3 regions of the Streptomyces sp. NPDC014889 genome follow, and region 2 is predicted to be linked to each of the others. Evidence: riboswitches for the same ligand, from Rfam matches in the RefSeq annotation. Region 2 holds a riboswitch; each other region holds the start of a gene.
The links. A riboswitch is a leader RNA that binds a small molecule or an ion and turns the genes downstream of it on or off. The one in region 2 is predicted to bind thiamine pyrophosphate.
Positions count from the first base shown of each region.

Region 1: it holds a riboswitch for thiamine pyrophosphate, as region 2 does, so the genes downstream of both, ACF09J_RS23285 (thiamine ABC transporter substrate binding subunit) here and thiO (glycine oxidase ThiO) in region 2, are expected to answer to the same signal.
Region 3: it holds a riboswitch for thiamine pyrophosphate, as region 2 does, so the genes downstream of both, thiC (phosphomethylpyrimidine synthase ThiC) here and thiO (glycine oxidase ThiO) in region 2, are expected to answer to the same signal.

Region 1 is NZ_JBIBWH010000011.1:206,702-213,508, forward strand. Features, by position in the region: gene frr (ribosome recycling factor) at 74-631, shown strand; gene ACF09J_RS23265 (phosphatidate cytidylyltransferase) at 631-1,818, shown strand; gene ACF09J_RS23270 (hypothetical protein) at 2,120-2,446, shown strand; gene ACF09J_RS23275 (hypothetical protein) at 2,723-3,130, shown strand; gene rlmN (23S rRNA (adenine(2503)-C(2))-methyltransferase RlmN) at 3,219-4,325, shown strand; TPP riboswitch at 4,369-4,474, shown strand; gene ACF09J_RS23285 (thiamine ABC transporter substrate binding subunit) at 4,557-5,633, shown strand; gene ACF09J_RS23290 (ABC transporter permease) at 5,681-6,807, shown strand, end outside.
Region 2 is NZ_JBIBWH010000001.1:334,687-341,493, forward strand. Features, by position in the region: gene ACF09J_RS01525 (thiazole synthase) at 56-850, opposite strand; gene thiS (sulfur carrier protein ThiS) at 854-1,054, opposite strand; gene thiO (glycine oxidase ThiO) at 1,051-2,217, opposite strand; TPP riboswitch at 2,215-2,326, opposite strand; gene ACF09J_RS01540 (NAD(P)/FAD-dependent oxidoreductase) at 2,497-3,726, shown strand; gene ACF09J_RS01545 (helix-turn-helix domain-containing protein) at 3,793-4,158, shown strand; gene thiE (thiamine phosphate synthase) at 4,303-4,986, shown strand; gene metF (methylenetetrahydrofolate reductase [NAD(P)H]) at 5,199-6,122, shown strand; gene ACF09J_RS01560 (hypothetical protein) at 6,179-6,807, shown strand, end outside.
Region 3 is NZ_JBIBWH010000002.1:191,856-198,662, forward strand. Features, by position in the region: gene ACF09J_RS04010 (hypothetical protein) at 1-791, shown strand, start outside; gene thiC (phosphomethylpyrimidine synthase ThiC) at 913-2,727, opposite strand; TPP riboswitch at 2,720-2,897, opposite strand; gene ACF09J_RS04020 (YibE/F family protein) at 2,969-4,459, shown strand; gene ACF09J_RS04025 (SsgA family sporulation/cell division regulator) at 4,579-5,016, opposite strand; gene ACF09J_RS04030 (IclR family transcriptional regulator) at 5,112-6,011, opposite strand; gene ACF09J_RS04035 (DUF5326 family protein) at 6,208-6,420, opposite strand; gene ACF09J_RS04040 (cupin domain-containing protein) at 6,599-6,807, opposite strand, start outside.

The DNA.
Region 1 (6,807 bases), on a different contig from region 2:
CGCGACGAAGCCGGCCGCCGGTCCCGACAGGGAAACCGCAGCCGGGCCTACTCAAGACACGCAGGAGCAAGTGGTGATCGAAGAGACCCTCCTCGAGGCCGAGGAGAAGATGGAGAAGGCCGTCGTGGTCGCCAAGGAGGACTTCGCCGCGATCCGCACCGGCCGTGCGCACCCGGCGATGTTCAACAAGATCGTGGCCGACTACTACGGCGCGCCGACGCCGATCAACCAGCTGGCCTCGTTCTCCGTGCCGGAGCCGCGCATGGCCGTGGTGACCCCGTTCGACAAGAGCGCGCTGCGCAACATCGAGCAGGCGATCCGCGACTCCGACCTGGGCGTCAACCCGAGCAACGACGGCAACATCATCCGCGTGGTGTTCCCCGAGCTCACCGAGGAGCGCCGCCGCGACTACATCAAGGTCGCCAAGGGCAAGGGCGAGGACGCCAAGGTGTCCATCCGCTCCGTGCGCCGCAAGGCCAAGGACGCCATCGACAAGCTGATCAAGGACGGCGAGGTCGGCGAGGACGAGGGCCGTCGTGCGGAGAAGGAGCTCGACGACACCACCGCGAAGTACGTGGCGCAGGTGGACGAGCTGCTGAAGCACAAGGAAGCGGAGCTGCTCGAAGTCTGATGGACGACACTTCCTGGGGAGCGCCGCGGCAGGCCGGGTACCGGGGGCCCGCGGACGGGCCACCCGCCCATCAGGGGGGACCCGTCCCGGGGGCCGCTCCGGCGGGTCCCGCGTACGATGCGCATGACGCCCAGCGGACCCGCCCCATGCCCGTCGTGCCCGACGCGCCCGCTCACGGCGGAAACCAGGATGACGACCGGGGTGCCGCCCAGCCGGGCGGCGCCTCGTTCCGCGACACGCCGCGGCAGCCGCACCACGCGCCGCAGCCGTGGCCCCACGACACGCCGCAGACACCGTCCTTCCACGGGACGGCGTCGCAGAATCCGGAGCCCATGCCCGACGCCCCGCAGCCGGCGCCCGCGCCGCAGAAGAAGAGCGCGGGCCGCGACCTGGGCGCCGCCATAGGCGTCGGCCTCGGTCTCGGCGCGGTGATCGTGGTGTCGCTGTTCGTCGTCAAGGCCGTGTTCGTGGGTGTCATCGCGATCGCGGTCGTGGTCGGCCTATGGGAACTCACCAGCCGGCTCGACGAGCGCAAGGGCATCAAGGCGCCGCTCGTGCCGCTGGCGGTCGGCGGCGCGGCCATGGTGATCGCCGGGTACGTCCGGGGCGCCGAGGGCGCCTGGGTGGCGATGGCGCTGACGGCGCTCGCGGTTCTGGTCTGGCGGATGACGGAACCGCCGGAGGGCTATCTCAAGGACGTCACGGCCGGTGTCTTCGCGGCGTTCTACGTGCCGTTCCTGGCCACGTTCGTCGCGATGATGCTGACCGCGGACGACGGTCCGCGCCGTGTGCTGACCTTCCTCGTGCTCACGGTCGTGAGCGACACGGGCGCGTACGCCGTCGGCTGGCGCTTCGGCCGGCACAAACTCGCTCCGCGCATCAGCCCGGGCAAGACCCGCGAGGGCCTGTTGGGCGCGGTGGCCTTCGCGATGGTGGCCGGCGCGCTGTGCATGCAGTTCCTGATCGACGACGGCGTCTGGTGGCAGGGCCTGCTGCTCGGCCTCGCGGTCGCGGCCACCGCCACCCTCGGCGACCTCGGCGAGTCCATGATCAAGCGGGATCTGGGCATCAAGGACATGGGCACGCTGCTCCCCGGCCACGGGGGCATCATGGACCGCCTCGACTCCCTGCTGCCCACCGCACCGGTGGCCTGGCTCCTGCTGGTCCTCTTCGTCGGCTCCGCGTGAGCCCACGTCCACCGAGCCCCCACCCCGCACGGGTGGGGGCTCGATGCCGTTCCGGTGCAATCCTGCCTTTGCGGCGGAGCTTTGCGTCGCCGCCAAAGGCAATCGTGATCAGGCCCGAGAAAGTGTATTGAGGCCGCACGAGTGATCTTCGCCTATGACACGGGTCGAATCGTAATAATTCAATCGCCGAGAACTGAAGCTGGCGTCGTCCGTAGCCGAAGGCGACGTGACACACACGCGAAAGAAGCGCACCAAGTGCGCCCGCTTGCGGCCTTGTCCCGCAAAGTGAGGAAGGTTCTCTGTGAGCCGCACAACGATCCGTAGTTCACGCATCTGGTCCGCCACGCTCGTGACGGCGGGCGCGCTTGCCGTAGCACTCAACGTGGCCCCGAGCGCGACGGCCGTCGCCGACACGATGCACAGGGCCGGCAGCGCGAACGTCGCCCTGAGCTCCGGTGACCGCGACGAGGACATGAACAAGCAGGGCACGCAGCCCACACAGCCCACGCAGCCCAGCACCACGATGCTGTCCGCGTGCTCGGCGATCGCCTCGTCCGGCCTGACCGGCCTGCTCGGGACGATCAACAGCGTGCAGTGCGTCCCGTCCGCGATCACCACCACGGGCTGAGACCGGCTCACCGGAGCCAGCGCCGGGAGGCAGGCCCAGTCCAGCCTCCCGGCATCTTCCGGATCAATCCCCGGGCGTATTCGGCAATGTGCGTATTCATGCGGTTGTGTATTTCCCGGTGAATCCTTTTCAGGCCTTAGGTGTGAACCCCGATCGGTCCGTTCGTCGCGCCCTGTACCGGTTGTCACGCTCGCTATCCCCATCCTTGGGTGATCCCGCAGGGCGCGCCGATGCCTTTCGGCTGGGCTCGTGAGACGCGACCACCGTAGGAATCTCATGGAGCAATCGCCGGCCACGCTGAACCGTCAGGCCAACACCGGCCTCGGAGCCGTTCCGGCGGTTGCCTGCATTGCGTACGCGACGCAAGCCGATACCGCCGTTGCACGGCTTGCGGCTGGTCTGGCCGTGATCGGGTTCGCTGTTTTGGCGGTGCGGGGATATCGACTCAGCGTGACATACGATCAATCGCGGCTGGTGATCCATGGCTACCTACGCACACGCGTAATCGACCGAGAGGGCATCCTGGAGATCACGGACTTCCCCGCGGTGAGGTGGACGGCTCGCGACGGACGTAAGCGATGGACCCCCCTCACGGCGTTCATGACGAGCCCGGGCGAAATCTCGGCAACCCGTCTTTACAAGGACCGTGTCATCAGGAAGCTGCGACAGTGGGCCCGGCATTAGCCACCCCAGGCGCCCTGCGGCAGCGACGACAGTCGTCCGGGCGGACAGCCGCAGGTCACCCGAGTGGATCTGCGACACTGGTACCACCATGCCCAAGCCCGGAGAACTCACCTTTGTCGCGCCGCGCGGTGCCAAGAAGCCGCCGCGGCACCTTGCCGATCTGTCGCCCGCCGAGCGCAAGGAGGCCGTCGCCGCGATCGGCGAGAAGCCGTTCCGCGCCAAGCAGCTCTCGCAGCACTACTTCGCGCGGTACGCGCACGACCCGGAGCAGTGGACCGACATCCCCGCCGGGTCCCGCGCCAAGCTCCAGGAGGCGCTGCTCCCGGAGCTGATGACGGTCGTGCGGCATCTGTCGACCGACCAGGGCACCACGCGCAAGACGCTGTGGCGGCTGTTCGACGGCACGCTCGTGGAGTCGGTGCTCATGCGCTACCCGGACCGGGTGACCATGTGCATCAGCTCGCAGGCGGGCTGCGGCATGAACTGCCCGTTCTGCGCCACGGGACAGGCCGGGCTCGACCGGAACCTGTCCACCGCCGAGATCGTGCACCAGATCGTGGACGGGATGCGCGCCCTGCGGGACGGAGAGGTCCCCGGTGGTCCCGCGCGCCTGTCGAACATCGTCTTCATGGGCATGGGCGAGCCGCTCGCCAACTACAACCGCGTCGTCGGCGCCGTCCGCGCCCTGACCGACCCCGAGCCGGACGGGCTCGGCCTGTCCCAGCGCGGGATCACCGTCTCGACGGTGGGCCTGGTGCCGGCCATCCACCGGTTCTCCGACGAGGGCTTCAAGTGCCGGCTCGCCATCTCCCTGCACGCCCCGGACGACGAACTGCGCGACACGCTCGTCCCGGTCAACACGCGGTGGAAGGTGCGGGAGGTCCTCGACGCAGGATTCGAGTACACCGCCAGGTCCGGGCGCCGGCTGTCCATCGAGTACGCGCTGATCCGGGACATCAACGACCAGGCGTGGCGCGGCGACCGGCTCGGCCGGCTGCTCAAGGGCAAGCCCGTGCACGTCAACCTCATCCCGCTGAACCCGACGCCCGGCTCGAAGTGGACCGCGTCCCGGCCCGAGGACGAGAAGGCGTTCGTCGAGGCGATCGCCGCCCACGGAGTGCCGGTGACCGTCCGGGACACCCGTGGTCAGGAGATCGACGGCGCCTGCGGTCAGCTCGCTGCCACCGAAAGGTAGCCGGACGGTGGCCGGACGGTAGGCTGAGAACCTACACATCTTCATATTCCGACAGGGGAGCGCCACAGCGCTGAGAGTGCGGCACCGGCCGCAGACCCTCTGAACCTCGCCCAGGTCATTCTGGGTAGGAAGTTCGGTCATCACTCAAGCTGTTGTGCCCTGCCCGGGTGTCCCTCGCGGATCCCGGGCAGGGCCGCGTCTCTTCCTGGCCAACCCCCAGGAGGACATCCAGTGCACACCAAGACGTTCGCCGCAGCCGCGGTCGGGCTCGGCCTCGTCACGCTGTCGGCGTGCGGCTCGTCACCGAACGGCAAGGACTCCGCCGGGTCCAGGACGGTGACCCTGGTCAGCCACGACTCGTGGGCCGCGTCCAAGAGCGTCATCGCGGACTTCGAGAAGAGCTCCGGCTACAAGGTGAAGGTCCTGGAGGACGGCGACGCCGGCCAAGCCGTCAACAAGGCCATCCTCACCAAGGACAACCCGCAGGGCGACGTCTTCTTCGGCGTCGACAACACACTGCTGTCCCGCGCCCTGGACAACGGGCTGTTCCAGTCGTACGAGCCGAAGGGCGCGGACCTGATCCTGCCGCAGTACCGGGTCGACGAGGCCAAGCACCGCGTCACGCCCATCGACACCGGCGACGTCTGCGTCAACTACGACAAGAAGTACTTCGCCGACCACAAGCTCACCCCGCCCGCCTCGTTCGACGACCTGGTCGCGCCGGAGTACAAGAACCTCCTCGTCACCGAGAACGCCGCCACCTCCTCGCCGGGCCTCGGCTTCCTGCTCGGCACCGCCGCCAAGTACGGCGACAAGGGCTGGCAGGACTACTGGAAGAAGCTCAAGGCCAACGGCGTCAAGGTCGTCGACGGCTGGGAGCAGGCCTACAACCAGGAGTTCTCCGGTTCCGCCGGCGGCAAGAAGGCCAAGGGCGACCGTCCCCTCGTCGTCTCCTACGCCTCCTCGCCGCCCGCCGAGGTCATCTACGCCGACCCGCGGCCGAAGACCGCGCCGACCGGCGTCGCGCAGGGCACCTGCTTCCGCCAGGTCGAGTACGCGGGCCTGCTCGCCAACGCCAGGAACACCGAAGGGGGCAAGGCCCTCCTGGACTTCCTGATCAGCAAGAAGTTCCAGGACGACATGCCGCTGAACATGTTCGTCTACCCGGTGCGCGAAGGCGCCCAGGTGCCCCCGGAGTTCGTGACGTACGGCCCGCAGGCCAAGAACCCCGAGACCCTGGCCCCCGAAAAGATCTCCGCCAACCGTGACCAGTGGGTCAAGTCGTGGACCTCACTCGCCCTCAGGTAGGCCGCGGACGCGGCCGCCGGACGGGGAACACGGCGCGGCTCGGTCTCATGGCCGGGCCCGTCGCGTTCTTCGCGGCGTTCTTCGCCTACCCCGTGGCCGCGATCGTCCGGCGCGGCCTGGAGACGGACGGTGCCTGGCAGTTGGGGCGGATCACCGACGTGCTCGGACAGTCCGACATCCGGCACGTGCTGTGGTTCACCTCCTGGCAGGCGCTCGCCTCCACCGCGCTCACCCTGCTCGTCGCCCTGCCCGGCGCCTATGTCTTCGCCCGCCTCGACTTCCCCGGCCGGCAGGTCCTGCGGGCCGTCGTCACCGTGCCGTTCGTGCTGCCCACCGTCGTGGTCGGCACCGCGTTCCTCGCGCTGGTCGGGCGCGGCGGCCTGCTCGACGAGCTGTGGGGCGTCCGGCTGGACACCACGGTGTGGGCGATCCTGCTCGCCCATGTCTTCTTCAACTACGCCGTCGTCGTACGGACCGTGGGCGGACTGTGGGCGGGGCTCGACCCGCGCCAGGAGGAGGCGGCCCGGATGCTCGGCGCCTCCCCGCTCACCGCCTGGCGCAAGGTCACCCTGCCCGCGCTGGCCCCCGCGGTCGCCGCAGCGGCGCTCATGGTCTTCCTGTTCACGTTCACCTCCTTCGGCGTGGTGCAGATCCTCGGCGGCCCCACCTTCTCCACCCTCGAGGTGCAGATCTACCGGCAGACCTCCCAGATCTTCGACCTGTCGACCGCCGCCGTCCTGACGATCCTCCAGTTCCTGGCCGTGGGCGCGATCCTCGCCGTGCACGCCTGGACCGTACGGCGCCGGGAGACCGCGCTGAAGCTGGTGGACGCCTCGCTGACCGCCCGCCGGCCGCGCGGCGCCGGGCAGTGGACGCTGCTGGCCGGGGCCCTCGCCACCGTCGCCGTCCTCCTCGTGCTGCCGCTCGCCGTACTGGTGCAGCGGTCGCTCGCCGCGCCCGGCTTCGGCTACTACCGGGCGCTGACGAACGCGGACGGCGGCACCTTCCTGGTCGCGCCGATCCACGCCGTCGGCACCTCCCTGGGCTACGCCGCCGCCGCGACCGCCATCGCCGTGGTGATCGGCGGGCTCGCCGCCGCCGCTCTCACCCGCCGGGACGCCGGCCGGCTCGTACGCGGCTTCGACGCGCTGCTGATGCTGCCGCTCGGGGTCTC
Region 2 (6,807 bases):
GTGCCCCGGCAGCCGACGCACGCCCCGTCGCGGGCGAACGTTGCCCGTCGCGGCATTAGAACGCGGGCCGCTCCGGGTCCAGCCCGGCCATGCCCTCCGCCGGGGACGACGCCTGGGCGAAGTGCCGCTTGGGGATCCGCCCGGCCAGCCGGGCCAGCCGCCCCGCCTCCACGGCGGAACGCATCGCCGAGGCCATCATCACCGGCTCCTGCGCCCGTGTCACCGCTGAGGCGAGCATCACCCCCGCACACCCCAGCTCCATGGCAAGCGCCGCGTCCGAGGCCGTACCGGCCCCGGCGTCCAGGATCACCGGCACGCGCGCGTGCTCCACGATCAGCTGGAAGTTGTGCGGGTTGCGGATACCGAGCCCGGACCCGATGGGCGAGCCGAGCGGCATGATCGCGGCGCAGCCCACGTCCTCCAGCTTCCGCGCGAGCACCGGATCGTCGTTCGTGTACGGCAGCACCGTGAACCCGTCGTCGACCAGCGTCTCCGCAGCGTCCAGCAGCTCGATCGGGTCCGGCAGCAGCGTGCGCTCGTCGGCGATGACCTCCAGCTTGACCAGGTCCGTGCCCAGCGCCTCCCGCGCCAGCCGGGCGGTGAGCACCGCCTCGCCCGCCGTGAAGCAGCCCGCGGTGTTGGGCAGCGCCCGGATCCCGAGCGACTCCAGCACCGACAGCACGGAGCCGTGCACGGAGGGGTCGACCCGCCGCATCGCGACCGTGGTCAGCTCCGTGCCGGAGGCCACCAGTGCCCGCTCCAGCACCTCCAGGCTGGGCGCGCCGCCGGTGCCCATGATCAGCCGGGAGGTGAAGGACGTACCACCGAGGACGAAGGGGTCGTCGGCCATGGCTCAGCCTCCCTGGACGGCGGTCAGCACTTCGACGCGGTCGCCCTCGGCCAGGGCCGTGGACGACCAACGCGCGCGCGGGACGACGGTCTCGTTGAGGGCGGCGGCCACGCCGGAGGGTGCCGCGCTCAGCGCCTGCACGACGGTGCCGAGGGACGTGCCGGGCTCGACGCGGCGGGGCTCACCGTTGACAGAGATGTTCATGCGGGCTGCTCCGTGAGTGCCGTGGCGTGGAAACGCCTGGGGGAGAAGGGGCGGACCTCGTCCGGCAGCTCGCCGGTGGTCAGGACGTGCGCCATGGCGTCACCGGTGACCGGCGTGAGCAGCACGCCGTTGCGGTAGTGCCCGGTGGCGAGGAGCAGGCCGTCCAGGCCGGTCGGGCCGAGCAGCGGCGCGTTGTCGGGGGAGCCGGGCCGCAGTCCCGCCCGGGTCTCCGTGAGCGGCAGCTCGGTGATCCCGGGCACCAGCTCGTGCGCGTCGCGCAGGAGCTCGTACACGCCGCCCGCCGTCACTGTCGTGTCCCAGCCCAGCTCCTCGCTCGTGGCCCCGACGACCAGCTCGCCGCTCAGCCGCGGCACCAGGTAGACCTGGCTGCCGCGCACCACGGCCCGCACGGTACGGCTCAGGAACGGCGCGTAACGCTTCGGCACCGTCAGCCTCAGCACCTGCCCCTTCACCGGCCGCACCGGCGGCAGCACCTCGTCCGGGACGCCCGCGAGCCGTCCGCTGCGGCTGCCGGCGGCGAGCACCACGCGGTCCGCGGCCGGCGCGGTGCCGTCGCGCAGCACACACCCCGTGGCCCGGTCGCGGGCCACGGTGAGCCGCTCGGCCCAGCCGCGGTGGAAGACCACGCCGGCCCGCTCACAGGCGTCGACCAGGGCGCGGGCGAGCCGCCGCGGATCGATCTGGTGGTCGCCGTCCACCCGCAGACCGCCGCGCACGCCCGGCGCGAGCATCGGTTCGAGGCGGCGGCAGTCCCGCCCGGACAGCCACTCGGAGTCCAGGCCCGAGCGGCGCTGAAGGTCGTGCAGTTCCCGCAGGTGGGCGCGGTCGTCGGCGTCCAGTGCCACGGCGAGGGTGCCGCAGCGGCGGTAGCCGAGGTCGTGGCCGGTCAGCTCGGTCAGCTCGGCCGCGAAGTCCGGGTAGCGGCGGGCGGAGGCCAGATTGAGTCCGAGCAGGGTCTGCTCGCCGTAGTGCAGTTCGGTGACGGCGGCCAGCATCCCGGCGGCCACCTGCGCGGCCCCGCCGCCCGGCTCGGGGTCCACCACGGCCGTGGCGAACCCGCGCTGCGCCGAGCGCCAGGCCGTCACAAGGCCGATGATCCCGCCCCCCACGACGAGGACGTCTGACGTACAAGGCGACGACATGGGCGTCCAGCCCCTCCCTTCGCCGGCATGACCCGGATCAGGTTCGTACGGTCGGAGGCCGCCAGCCTCCCTCTCAGCCCGGTGCGTCCGGGCTCCCGCGAGTGCTTGTACGGGCCACCCTAGCCCGCGGAGCACCGCCCCGGTAAGGGAGCCTGCCACGGACCGGGGCGGCCGGGCATGAGGGAAGAGTCTGTCGGGCAGGTTGAGGGAGCCGGTTGTGGAGCAGGTCACTCCGCACACCCCTGACTGACGCTCCGTCAGTTGACTTAAGGTGATCAGGTGAGCGACCAGACGCAGGAACAGGGCACATCGGGGCCGCGGCGCGTGGTCGTCGCGGGCGCGGGCATGGCCGGTGTGCAGACCGCGGTCGCCCTGCGCGAGCAGGGCTTCACCGGCACCGTGACACTGATCGGCGCCGAGCCCCACCAGCCCTACGACCGGCCACCGCTGTCCAAGGCCGTCCTGCTCGGCAAGGCCGAGGGCTCCGCCTTCGACATCGACTTCGAGGCGCTCGGCCTCGAACTGCGGCTCGGCTGCGAGGCGCTGGCCGTGCGGCCCGGCGCGCACGTGCTGGAGACCTCGGCCGGGCCGGTGCCGTACGACGTCCTCGTCCTGGCCACCGGCGCCGAACCGATCCGGCTGCCCGGCGCGGAGGGCGTTCCCGGCGTCCACCTGCTGCGCACCCTGGACGACGCCGAACGGCTGCGGCCGGTGCTCTCCGAGCAGCACGACATCGTGGTCGTCGGCGCCGGCTGGATCGGCGCCGAGTTCGCCACCGCCGCGCGCGAGGCGGGCTGCGCCGTGACCGTCGTGGAGGCCGCGGACCGGCCGCTCGCCGGGGCGCTGCCCGCCGAGGTGGCCGAGCCGATGACCGCCTGGTACGCCGACAGCGGCACCGAACTGCGCACCCACGCGCGCGTGGAGCGCGTCGAACCCGGCGCGGTCGTGCTCGACGACGGCTCGCGGCTGCCCGCGGGCGCCGTCGTGGTGGGCATCGGCGCGCGCCCCGCCACGGGCTGGCTGGCCGGCTCCGGCATCGCACTGGGCCCGCACGGGGACGTCCTGGCCGACGACCGTCTGCGCACGTCCGTGCCGGACGTGTACGCGGTCGGCGACTGCGCCTCGTTCCCCTCGGGACGGTACGGCGAGCGCCTCCTGATCCACCACTGGGACAACGCGCTCCAGGGCCCGCGCACGGTCGCGGCCGACATCGTCGGCCTCACCCCCGTGGTCTACGACCCGGTGCCGTACTTCTGGTCCGAGCAGTTCGGGCGCTTCGTGCAGTACGCCGGACACCACACGTCGGCCGACACTGTCGTCTGGCGCGGCGATCGCACCGGACCCGCCTGGACGGTCTGCTGGCTCCGCGAGGGCCGGCTCGTCGCCCTGCTGGCCGTCGGCCGGCCGCGGGATCTGGCGCAGGGGCGGCGGCTGATCGCGTCGGGCACGCCCATGGATCCGCTGCTGCTGGCGGACCCGGCGAAGCCCCTGAAGGCGGCGACGGCGTGAGGCGCGTGTCCCCGAGTGGACGGGCCTGGCTTCCGAGTGTCGGTGGCAGATGGCACGCTTGTTTCCGTGACCGAGATTGACACGAAGATCGACGCTCTCGTCCCTGCCTGGCTCACCCTTCCCGACATCGCCGAACAGCTCGGCGTCGAGGTGACACGTGTGCGGCAGCTGGTCAAGGAGGGCCAGCTCATCGCCGTACGCCGGGGTGAGAACCGCGCGCTGCACGTCCCCGCCGCCTTCATCGACGGCGACAAGGTCGTCAAGGGCCTGTCCGGCACCTTGACGCTCCTGAGGGACGACGGCTTCACGGTCGAAGAGATGATCGAATGGCTGTTCACCCCCGACCCGACCCTGCCCGGCACCCCCGCCCAGGCCCTGAGTGAGAACCGTGGCACAGAGGTGAAGCGCCGCGCCCAGGCGCTGGCCGTCTGACCCGGCCGCTTCTCCGCGCCCCCCGGCCGCGGCCCCCCCGCGGCCGGGCGGGCGGAGGCGGAGCCGGCCGGTCGGGAGGGGCGGGTAAGGTCCGTCCGAGTGGCCGGACGAGCCACCGAACCGACGAGCCCGGGGGACCCTCGTATGCCCGAGACCGCTGCCGCAGCCGTTGCCGACGCCGCGGCCGACACCCGTGACCGGCTCGGTGCGGCGCGCCTGTACCTGTGCACGGACGCCCGCAGGCGGCAGGGGGATCTGGCCGGTTTCCTGGACGCTGTGCTGGCCGCGGGGGTCGACGTCGTGCAGTTGCGGGACAAGGGCATGGAGGCGGGGGAGGAGCTGGACCTGCTGGAGGTGTTCGCCGACGCGTGCTCCCGGCACGGGAAGCTGCTCGCGGTCAACGACCGGGCGGACGTCGCCCACGCGGCCCGCGCCGATGTGCTGCACCTGGGGCAGGGGGACCTCCCGGTGCCCGCCGCGCGCGCCATCCTCGGCGACGGCGTCCTGATCGGCCGGTCCACGCACGCCGAGGACGAGGCCGCCGCGGCGGCCGTCCAGGACGGCGTGGACTACTTCTGCACCGGGCCCTGCTGGCCCACGCCCACCAAGCCGGGCCGGCCCGCCCCCGGCCTGGACCTGGTCCGGTACACCGCCTCGCTGGGCACCGACCGGCCCTGGTTCGCCATCGGCGGCATCGACCTCGGCAACCTGGACCAGGTCCTGGAGGCCGGCGCCCGCCGTGTCGTCGTGGTCCGGGCGATCACCGAGGCCGACGACCCCGGAGCGGCGGCGGCCGAGTTCGCCGGGCGGCTGCGGCAGGCGGCGTAGAGCGCGGTGCGGAACGGCCGGGCGCGGTGGCTGGCCCAGGGCGCGACACGACCGGAGGCCGGTCGCTCCGGCGTCTCACTTTTCGGACAGTCGGTCGGGTCCGACCCGCTCATTTCCGCCCCGTTGTCCGAAGGGTGGACAAGAAGCCGACAATCCAGGCAAATTTCCGGTGCTCGGTTGGGGGAGCGCCGCGCCCTGGATAGCCTGCCAGTATGGCCCTCGGAACCGCATCCACCAGGACTGATCGCGCACGCACCGTGCGTGACATGCTCGCCACCGGCAGGAGCACGTACTCCTTCGAGTTCTGGGCGCCGAAGACGGCGAAGGGCGAGCGCAACCTGTGGAACGCGCTGCGCAGGGTCGAGGCCGTCGCCCCCGACTTCGTCTCGGTGACGTACGGTGCCGGCGGCTCCACCCGCGCGGGCACGGTCAAGGCGACCGAGCAGATCGTGTCCGACACGACGCTCACCCCGGTCGCGCACCTCACCGCGGTCAACCACTCCGTCGCCGAACTGCGCAACATCATCGGCCAGTACGCCGACGCCGGGATCCGCAACATGCTCGCCGTGCGCGGCGACCCGCCCGGCGACCCGATGGGCGACTGGGTCCCGCACCCCCGCGGACTGACCTACGCCGCCGAACTCGTCCGGCTCATCAAGGAGTCGGGCGACTTCTGCGTAGGCGTGGCCGCCTTCCCCGAGATGCATCCCCGCTCGGCCGACTGGGACACCGACGTCGCGCACTTCGTCGACAAGTGCCGCGCGGGCGCCGACTACGCCATCACGCAGATGTTCTTCGAGCCGGAGTCGTACCTCCGCCTGCGCGACCGGGTCGCCGCCGCCGGTTGCGCGACACCCGTCATTCCCGAGATCATGCCGGTCACGAGCGTGAAGATGCTCGAGCGTCTGCCCCAACTCAGCAACGCCGCCATCCCGGACGACCTCCAAGAGCGGATCCGCGCGGCGGCGGACGATCCGGCGGCGGTACGCTCCCTTGGGATCGAGTTCGCCACCGAGTTCTGTGCGCGACTGCGGGCCGAGGGAGTGCCCGGGCTGCACTTCATCACGCTCAACAACTCCACGGCGACGCTGGAAATCTACGAGAACCTGGGTCTGCACCACCGGCCGCGGACCTAGACCGGCCGCACCCGCGTACGACACACTGCGTAGCGGCCACTGGGAGAGGGGCGTACATGGGCTGGACGGTCCTCTACATCGCGTTCGGCATCGTCGCGCTGTGGCTGCTGGGCGAGGTGCTGCTGCAGTACAAGGCACGGCTGCGCTGGCGGCTGCTGGCCTTCGGCGGCTTCCTCGGTGTCGTTCTCGGGGTCCTGATCCCCTCCGTCATCGTGATCGGTCTCGGCGCGGCCGCCTTCGCGGTCGGCCAGACCTACGTCACCCTGTCCTTCCGGCGCGGCTTCGCGGCGGGCTGGGCGGTCAACCGGCCCGAGGCCGACGGCGGCAAGCCGCGCCGCCGCGGCAAGGCCGAGCACCAGGACCCGACCCTGGAGGTCTCCGACCTCGAGGTGTCCGACGGCGCCACCGGCACCATGGAGGCTCTGCACGGCCACGAGGGTGAGTCCTACGACCACGAGGGCCGGCCCTACGCCCACGGCGACGACGACCGCGACGACGTCTTCACCCCAGCTCTCGCCACCACCGAGCCCACGGCCGCCGAGGCCGCCGCCGTGTACGAGCCGCAGCCCATGCCCGACGACACCGGTTCCTACGGCGTCTACGGCGACTCGGCCCACCAGGGCGGCACGCAGTCGCCCTACCCGGGGGCCGACCAGACCCAGGACCAGTACGCCACCGCGGCCCA
Region 3 (6,807 bases), on a different contig from region 2:
AGGCGCTGCGCTCCGCCCCACACGACCCGGAACTGGCCGCTGCCGGGCAGCGGCTCAACTCGGAACAACTGCGCACCATGGCGCTGAGCGCCACCGCGGTCATAACGGCGGCCGCGGCGACCGAGTACCACCACTACGTCAAGATCCGCGAGGAACTGCGCCGGCCGGCGCCGGCCGTCCCGCCCTCCCTCACCGAGGCCGGCTCCGCCGAGCCGGGCGCGCCGGTCCGGCTCGCGGCCACCATGGGCGAGACCGCCGAGACCCACGGCGCGGGCGCGGGCGCCGTCGTCGCGGTGCTCGCCCCCGTCCTCGCCGGAACCGCCGCGGCCCTCTTCCTGCTCGTCGGCTACATCCTGAGGATGCTGGACCCGGCCCAGGCGTTCGCCCAGTCCATGATCACGGCGGGCTGGGTGTTCGGCGCCCTGACCGCGGCCGCGATCCTCGCCGCCGCCGCCGGGCTGCTGCTCACCGCGCTGCGCAACCGCCCCTCGCTCGACAGCGGCGCCTACGCCGAACTCGGCGAAGAGGTCGCCCAGGCGAGGGACGCCTGGCAGGAGGCTCTGCTCGAACGGGGCATCCTGCCGTTCCTGCGCGACGCGGTCGCCGACTCCCGCTCCCCCGCACCGGGGTACGCGGGGCCGGCCGCACCGACCGGCCGCATGCCTCAACTTGGCTACGACCGGCCAGGTTTCAGCAGCCCGGACGACGGGGCCCCGACCCGCCGCCCGCGCTTCTCCAGCCCCGACTTCACCAGCCCGGACTTCGGAGGCCCGGAAAACCAGCCGGAGTGACCACCATCGGCGTCATCGCCGGAGGCCGCGCTCCCGCCGCCCACCGACGCCCGGAGCGCGTCCCACCACCCCGTCCCGCACTGCGGGCCGGGGCCCGAGGGAGAGCTGCCCAGTCGCTCCCTCAGTCCGCGATGGGCAGGTACACCCTGTTCCCCGCCTCCGCGAACTCCTTCGACTTCTGAGCCATCCCCTCCGCGATCTCGTCCCGGCCGGCGCCGTGTTCACGACGGATGTCCTGCGAGATCTTCATCGAGCAGAACTTCGGGCCGCACATCGAGCAGAAGTGGGCCGTCTTGGCGGGTTCCGCCGGGAGGGTCTCGTCGTGGAACTCCCGTGCCGTGTCCGGGTCGAGGGAGAGGTTGAACTGGTCCTCCCACCGGAACTCGAAGCGGGCGTCGGACAGGGCGTCGTCCCACTCCTGCGCGCCCGGGTGCCCCTTGGCGAGGTCGGCCGCATGGGCGGCGATCTTGTAGGTGATGACGCCGGTCTTGACGTCGTCGCGGTTGGGCAGGCCCAGGTGCTCCTTGGGCGTGACGTAGCAGAGCATCGCCGTGCCCCACCAGGCGATCATGGCCGCGCCGATGCCGGAGGTGATGTGGTCGTACGCCGGTGCGACGTCCGTCGTCAGCGGGCCGAGCGTATAGAACGGAGCCTCATCGCAGATCTCCTGCTGAAGGTCGATGTTCTCCTTGATCTTGTGCATCGGGACATGGCCCGGGCCCTCGATCATGGTCTGTACGTTCAAACGCCTGGCGATCCGCCCGAGTTCCCCGAGCGTGCGCAGTTCCGCGAACTGGGCCTCGTCATTGGCGTCCGCGATCGAACCGGGCCGAAGCCCGTCTCCCAACGAGTACGTGACGTCGTATGCGGCGAGGATCTCGCAGAGCTCCTCGAAGTTCTCGTAGAGGAACGACTCCTTGTGGTGCGCCAGGCACCAGGCGGCCATGATCGAGCCGCCGCGCGAGACGATGCCGGTCTTGCGGTTCGCGGTGAGCGGCACGTAGGCGAGGCGCACCCCGGCGTGGACGGTCATGTAGTCCACGCCCTGTTCGGCCTGCTCGATGACGGTGTCCTTGTAGATCTCCCAGGTCAGTTCCTCGGCCCTGCCGTCCACCTTCTCCAGGGCCTGGTAGAGGGGGACCGTGCCGATGGGGACGGGGGAGTTGCGCAGCACCCACTCCCGGGTGGTGTGGATGTTGCGGCCGGTGGAGAGGTCCATGACCGTGTCGGCGCCCCAGCGGGTCGCCCAGGTCATCTTCTCCACCTCCTCCTCGATGGAGGAGGTCACCGCGGAGTTGCCGATGTTGGCGTTGACCTTCACCAGGAACCGCTTGCCGATGATCATCGGCTCGATCTCCGGGTGGTTGACGTTGGCGGGCAGTACCGCACGGCCCGCCGCGATCTCCTCGCGGACGGTCTCGGGAGCGACGTTCTCCCGGATGGCCACGAACTCCATCTCCGGAGTGATCTCCCCACGGCGCGCGTACGCGAGCTGTGTCACGGCTCGGTCGCCGCGCCCGCGGCGCGGCTGACGCGGCCGTCCGGGGAACACCGCGTCGAGGTTGCGCAGACCGCCGCGTGGCGAGGTGTGCTTGATCCCGTCGTCCTCGGGGCGGACCGGACGGCCCGCGTACTCCTCGGTGTCGCCGCGGGCCACGATCCAGTTCTCCCGCAGCGGCGGCAGGCCCCTGCGGACATCGGTGCCGACGAGCGGGTCGGTGTACGGGCCGGAGGTGTCGTACAGCGTGACCGACTGCCCGTTGGTGAGGTGCACCTGACGGACCGGCACCCGCAGATCGGGCCGTGAGCCCTCCACGTAACCCTTGTGCCAGCCGATGGACTTCCCGGCCTCCCCGTCGGAAGCGGCGGATGCGATCTGCTCCGCGTCGCTGGAGATCTCCTTGGAGGCAGGCGTGCGTACGTCCTTGTTGGTCATGAGACCTACTCCCTACGCCGGCATTACCCGGTAACAGGTTCGGCGGTCGACGCAGCGGTGTCCGTCTGTCGGCGTTTCCTGTGAAACATCGCACGTTCCACGTGAAACATCGCGAAGACGGAGGTCAGCGCCCTCTCAGCCCGGTGCTCCGAGCTCCCGCGTGTGCAAAGGTGGCTCCACGCTAGCGTCCTTTGTGGCGCGGTGAACAGTGGGCCTGTGCCGTTCTTGCGATGATCGGGCGGTGACCACGACAGAGCAGTTCCCCCATCCGCCGCCCGAACCCCGACGCGAACAGGACTTCCGGCACGGCCAGGAAGCCACCGGCACCGGCCACGGGCACGGCGCCAGGCACGGCCCGGGGGACGACCATGGGCACGGCGGCGGGCACGGCCCGGGGGACGCCCACGAGCACGGCCCGGGCAGCGGTGGCGGGCACGGGCACAGTCACAGCCACGGGCCGGCCGCACCGGTGTCGAAGCATCTCCGCAAGGTGATCGCGGCGATCCTGATTCCGTTCGCCGCCCTGGTGGTGGCCGGACTCGCCGCGCTGTGGCCGGGCGGTGCCCCGTCGCACGAGCGCACCGGCGTGGGCTTCGACCGGCAGACCCAGCAGGCCACCGTCGTGGAGGTGCTCGCGGTCAGTTGCAGGTCGGTGAACGCCTCCGGGGACACCCCGACCGGCGACACCTCCACCGCCGAGGGTTCCTCCGCTCAGCAGCAGCAGTCCGGGGCCTGCAAGAAGGCCACGATCCGGGTGGACACCGGCAAGGACAAGGGCCGCACCTTCACCGAGGTCGTACAGCCCGACCAGTCGCGGCAACTGCACCAGGGCGAGAAGGTCGTGGTCGCCTACGAGCCCTCGGCACCCGCGGACCTGCAGTATTCGGTCACGGACGTCGACCGGCGCTTCCCCATGGCGCTGCTGGCCGGTGTCTTCGCACTCGCCGTCGTGGTCGTCGGGCGGATGCGGGGCGTCATGGCGCTGGTCGCGCTCGCCATCAGCTTCCTGGTGCTGAACCTCTTCATCCTGCCCGCGATCCTTCAGGGCTCGAACCCGCTGGTCGTGGCGGTGGTGGGGGCCAGCGCCATCATGCTGATCGCGCTGTACATGTGCCATGGCCTGTCCGCCCGTACCTCGGTCGCGGTGCTCGGCACACTGATCTCGCTGATGCTGATCGGTTTCCTGGGCTCGCTGTTCATCGGATGGGCGGCGCTGACCGGCAACACCGACGACAGCACCGGCCTGATCCACGGCCTGTATCCGTCGATAGACATGAGCGGCCTGCTGCTCGCCGGTGTCATCATCGGCTCGCTCGGCGTCCTGGACGATGTGACGGTGACCCAGACCTCGGCGGTCTGGGAACTGCACGAGGCCAACCCCGCGATGGGCTGGCGCGGGCTGTACCGCGCGGGCATCCGCATCGGACGCGACCACATCGCCTCGGTCGTCAACACCCTCGTCCTCGCGTACGCGGGTGCCGCGCTCCCGTTGCTGCTGCTGTTCTCCATCGCGCAGAGCGGTGTGACGACCGTCGCCACCAGTGAGCTCGTCGCCGAGGAGATCGTGCGCACACTGGTGGGTTCGATCGGCCTGGTCGCCTCGGTGCCGGTCACCACGGCGCTGGCGGCACTCGTGGTCTCGGCCGACCGTCCGGGGCGGTTGGAGGCCGCGGCACCGGCCGCCCTGCCCGCCCCGGCACGCGGGGGGAGGGGCAGGCGCCGCAGGCGCTGACGCCGGGGCCGGGGGCCGTCGGCCTCCGGGCGGTCCGCCCTCGGGGCGGTCGGCGAAGCGTTCCTGCACCCCCTGAGGCCGAGGCGAAGCGTTACGCCCAAATCCCCTGCCGCAAGGTCTCAGCCCGCGCTCTGTTCCTCCGCCAGGATGCGGTCCAGGGCTTCGTCGAGGTGGGCGTCGAAGTCGGCCAGCGCACCCTCCTGCCCCAGGGGCACCAGCTTGTCCGTGCGGTCCAGGAACGCCACCAGGGGCGCCGTCGAAGAGCGGAACAACGCCCGGTCACAGCCGACCTGAAGCCGGATCAGGACCTCGCTCAGCGAGTCGCGGCCGGCCGGTGAGATGCGCACATCACCGTCCCCGCACGGGGTCGCCACCCCGTCGATCAGCAGCTCCCGCCCGAACGCCCAGGTCACCGGGGCGTCTCCGGGCAGATGGAAGGTCAGCCGCACGGCATAGGGATCGCAGGTCTCGTACCGCAACTCCACCGGGATGCGGAAGGAGAGCTCCTCGGACACGAGAAAACTCATCATGACCTCTGCCTGTACGGACTCGCGCATCGTTACCCCGGTGTTTGCCGTCGACTGGCCGGGAATCCATCCCGTGACTGGTGCATCTTGCTGAACGTACACATCGGATCACAAGGAGTGAGTTTTCAGATACTGATAGAGAGCGCCAGAGAGCCCAGACGCCGCCCGACCTCGCGTTGCAACTGGCGCGCCGCGGGCAGCAGCCGATCCGCCTGATGGGCCGGCAGTGAGAGGGCCATCGCGGCCGCCGTGGTGCCCACCGTGATGGGGATCGCCGCGCAGACCGCCCCCAGCGCGTACTCCTGCCGCTCGGTGACCGGCTCCATCGGCCGGATCCGTTCCAGGCGCCGCAGCACCGAGTGGCCGTCACGGACCGTGTACGGGGTGAGGGACTGCACGGGGTAGCGGTCGAGATGGTCACGGCGGTCCCTGTCGTCCAGCTGGGACAGCAGGCACTGGCCGATCGCGTGCGCGTGCCCGGTCTCGCGGAAGCCGGCCCATTCCTCGACCGCCGGTGCGGCGGCCGTGGCGGAGACGCACATGAGCTCGATCTCGCCCTCGCGGTACATCGCGTAGTACACCGGGGCACCGATGGAATCCCGCCACTGGGCGAGCGCCTCGACGATCGTGGAGCGACGTTTCTGCGCGGCGCCGCTGCTGCTCAGCCGTTCAGCGGCCTCGCCGAGGAAGAACAGGCCCCGGTCACGGCGCAGATAGCCCTCGTGGACGAGGGTGCGCAGCAGGTGGTAGGCGGTCGGCAGGGCCAGGCCCGTCTCACGGGCGAGCTGTTTGGCGGGCGCTCCGTGCTCGTGCCGCGCGACGGTCTCCAGCAGGCGCATCGCGCGCTGCACGGACCCGATGAGGGTCGGGGGCTGCTGGGGCTGCGGCTGCTCCGGGACGGTGGACCCGGGCCGTTCCACGGGGGCCGACGAACGCGGCTGCGCCGGGAGGGCCGTCGAGCGGGACGGCTCCCGGGGTACGGGCGGCACGTGCCGTTCTGCGGGTGCGGTGTCAACCGTGGCCAAGGGGTCACTCCCGTAGCGCGAGGGGGCAGCCGTGCGGGAACACGAAGGGGGTGTGCGCCGCCCGCGGGGGCCGGTCCCCGCGTCGATCTCCGGACCTTATCCGCCTGTCACCGCACACGGACGGCTTGTCCGGGAAACTTCCCTCCCGCGAGGGAACCGGCGATTCCCGTTACCGGTCACCGGTGCCCCCTGCCACTCACCAGTCGCTGCGTGAGGACGAACCCGCCAGGAACTTGCGCACGATGTAGATCAGCCCGCCGACCAGGGCCACGAAGATCAGCACCTTGAACAGCAGCCAGACCACGAAGCCGATCACGCTCGCTATCACGCCGCCGAAGACGACCAGAGCGATGACGGGCACCGCGATCCACTTCACCCACCACGGCAGACCCGCGAAGATCTCTCGCATTGCCCTCGTCCTCATCTCTCCGCCGGCGCGGGGCCGGGTCCTGTCGGCGGCCCGCACTCCCCGGTGCGGGCCCTGCCGGTGTTCTGCATTCGATGCTAGAGCCGAGAAGGCGCCCGCGGGGCCCTCGCATCCCTTGTCCTGCCCTGACCGGTCCCCTAGGGAACCCCGAGACGCCGCCTCAGGCTTCCGGGGGAGAGAACACCACGAGGACCCGCAGATCCTCGCTGATGTGGTGGAACTTGTGGGCGACTCCGGCCGGTACGTACACGACGCTGCCGCGGGCCACCTCGGTCGTCTCCAGACCGACCGTGATCGAGGCACGGCCGCTCACGACGAAGTACACCTCGTCCTGGCTGTGCGGCTTCTGCGGGTCGTGCCCGCCGGCGT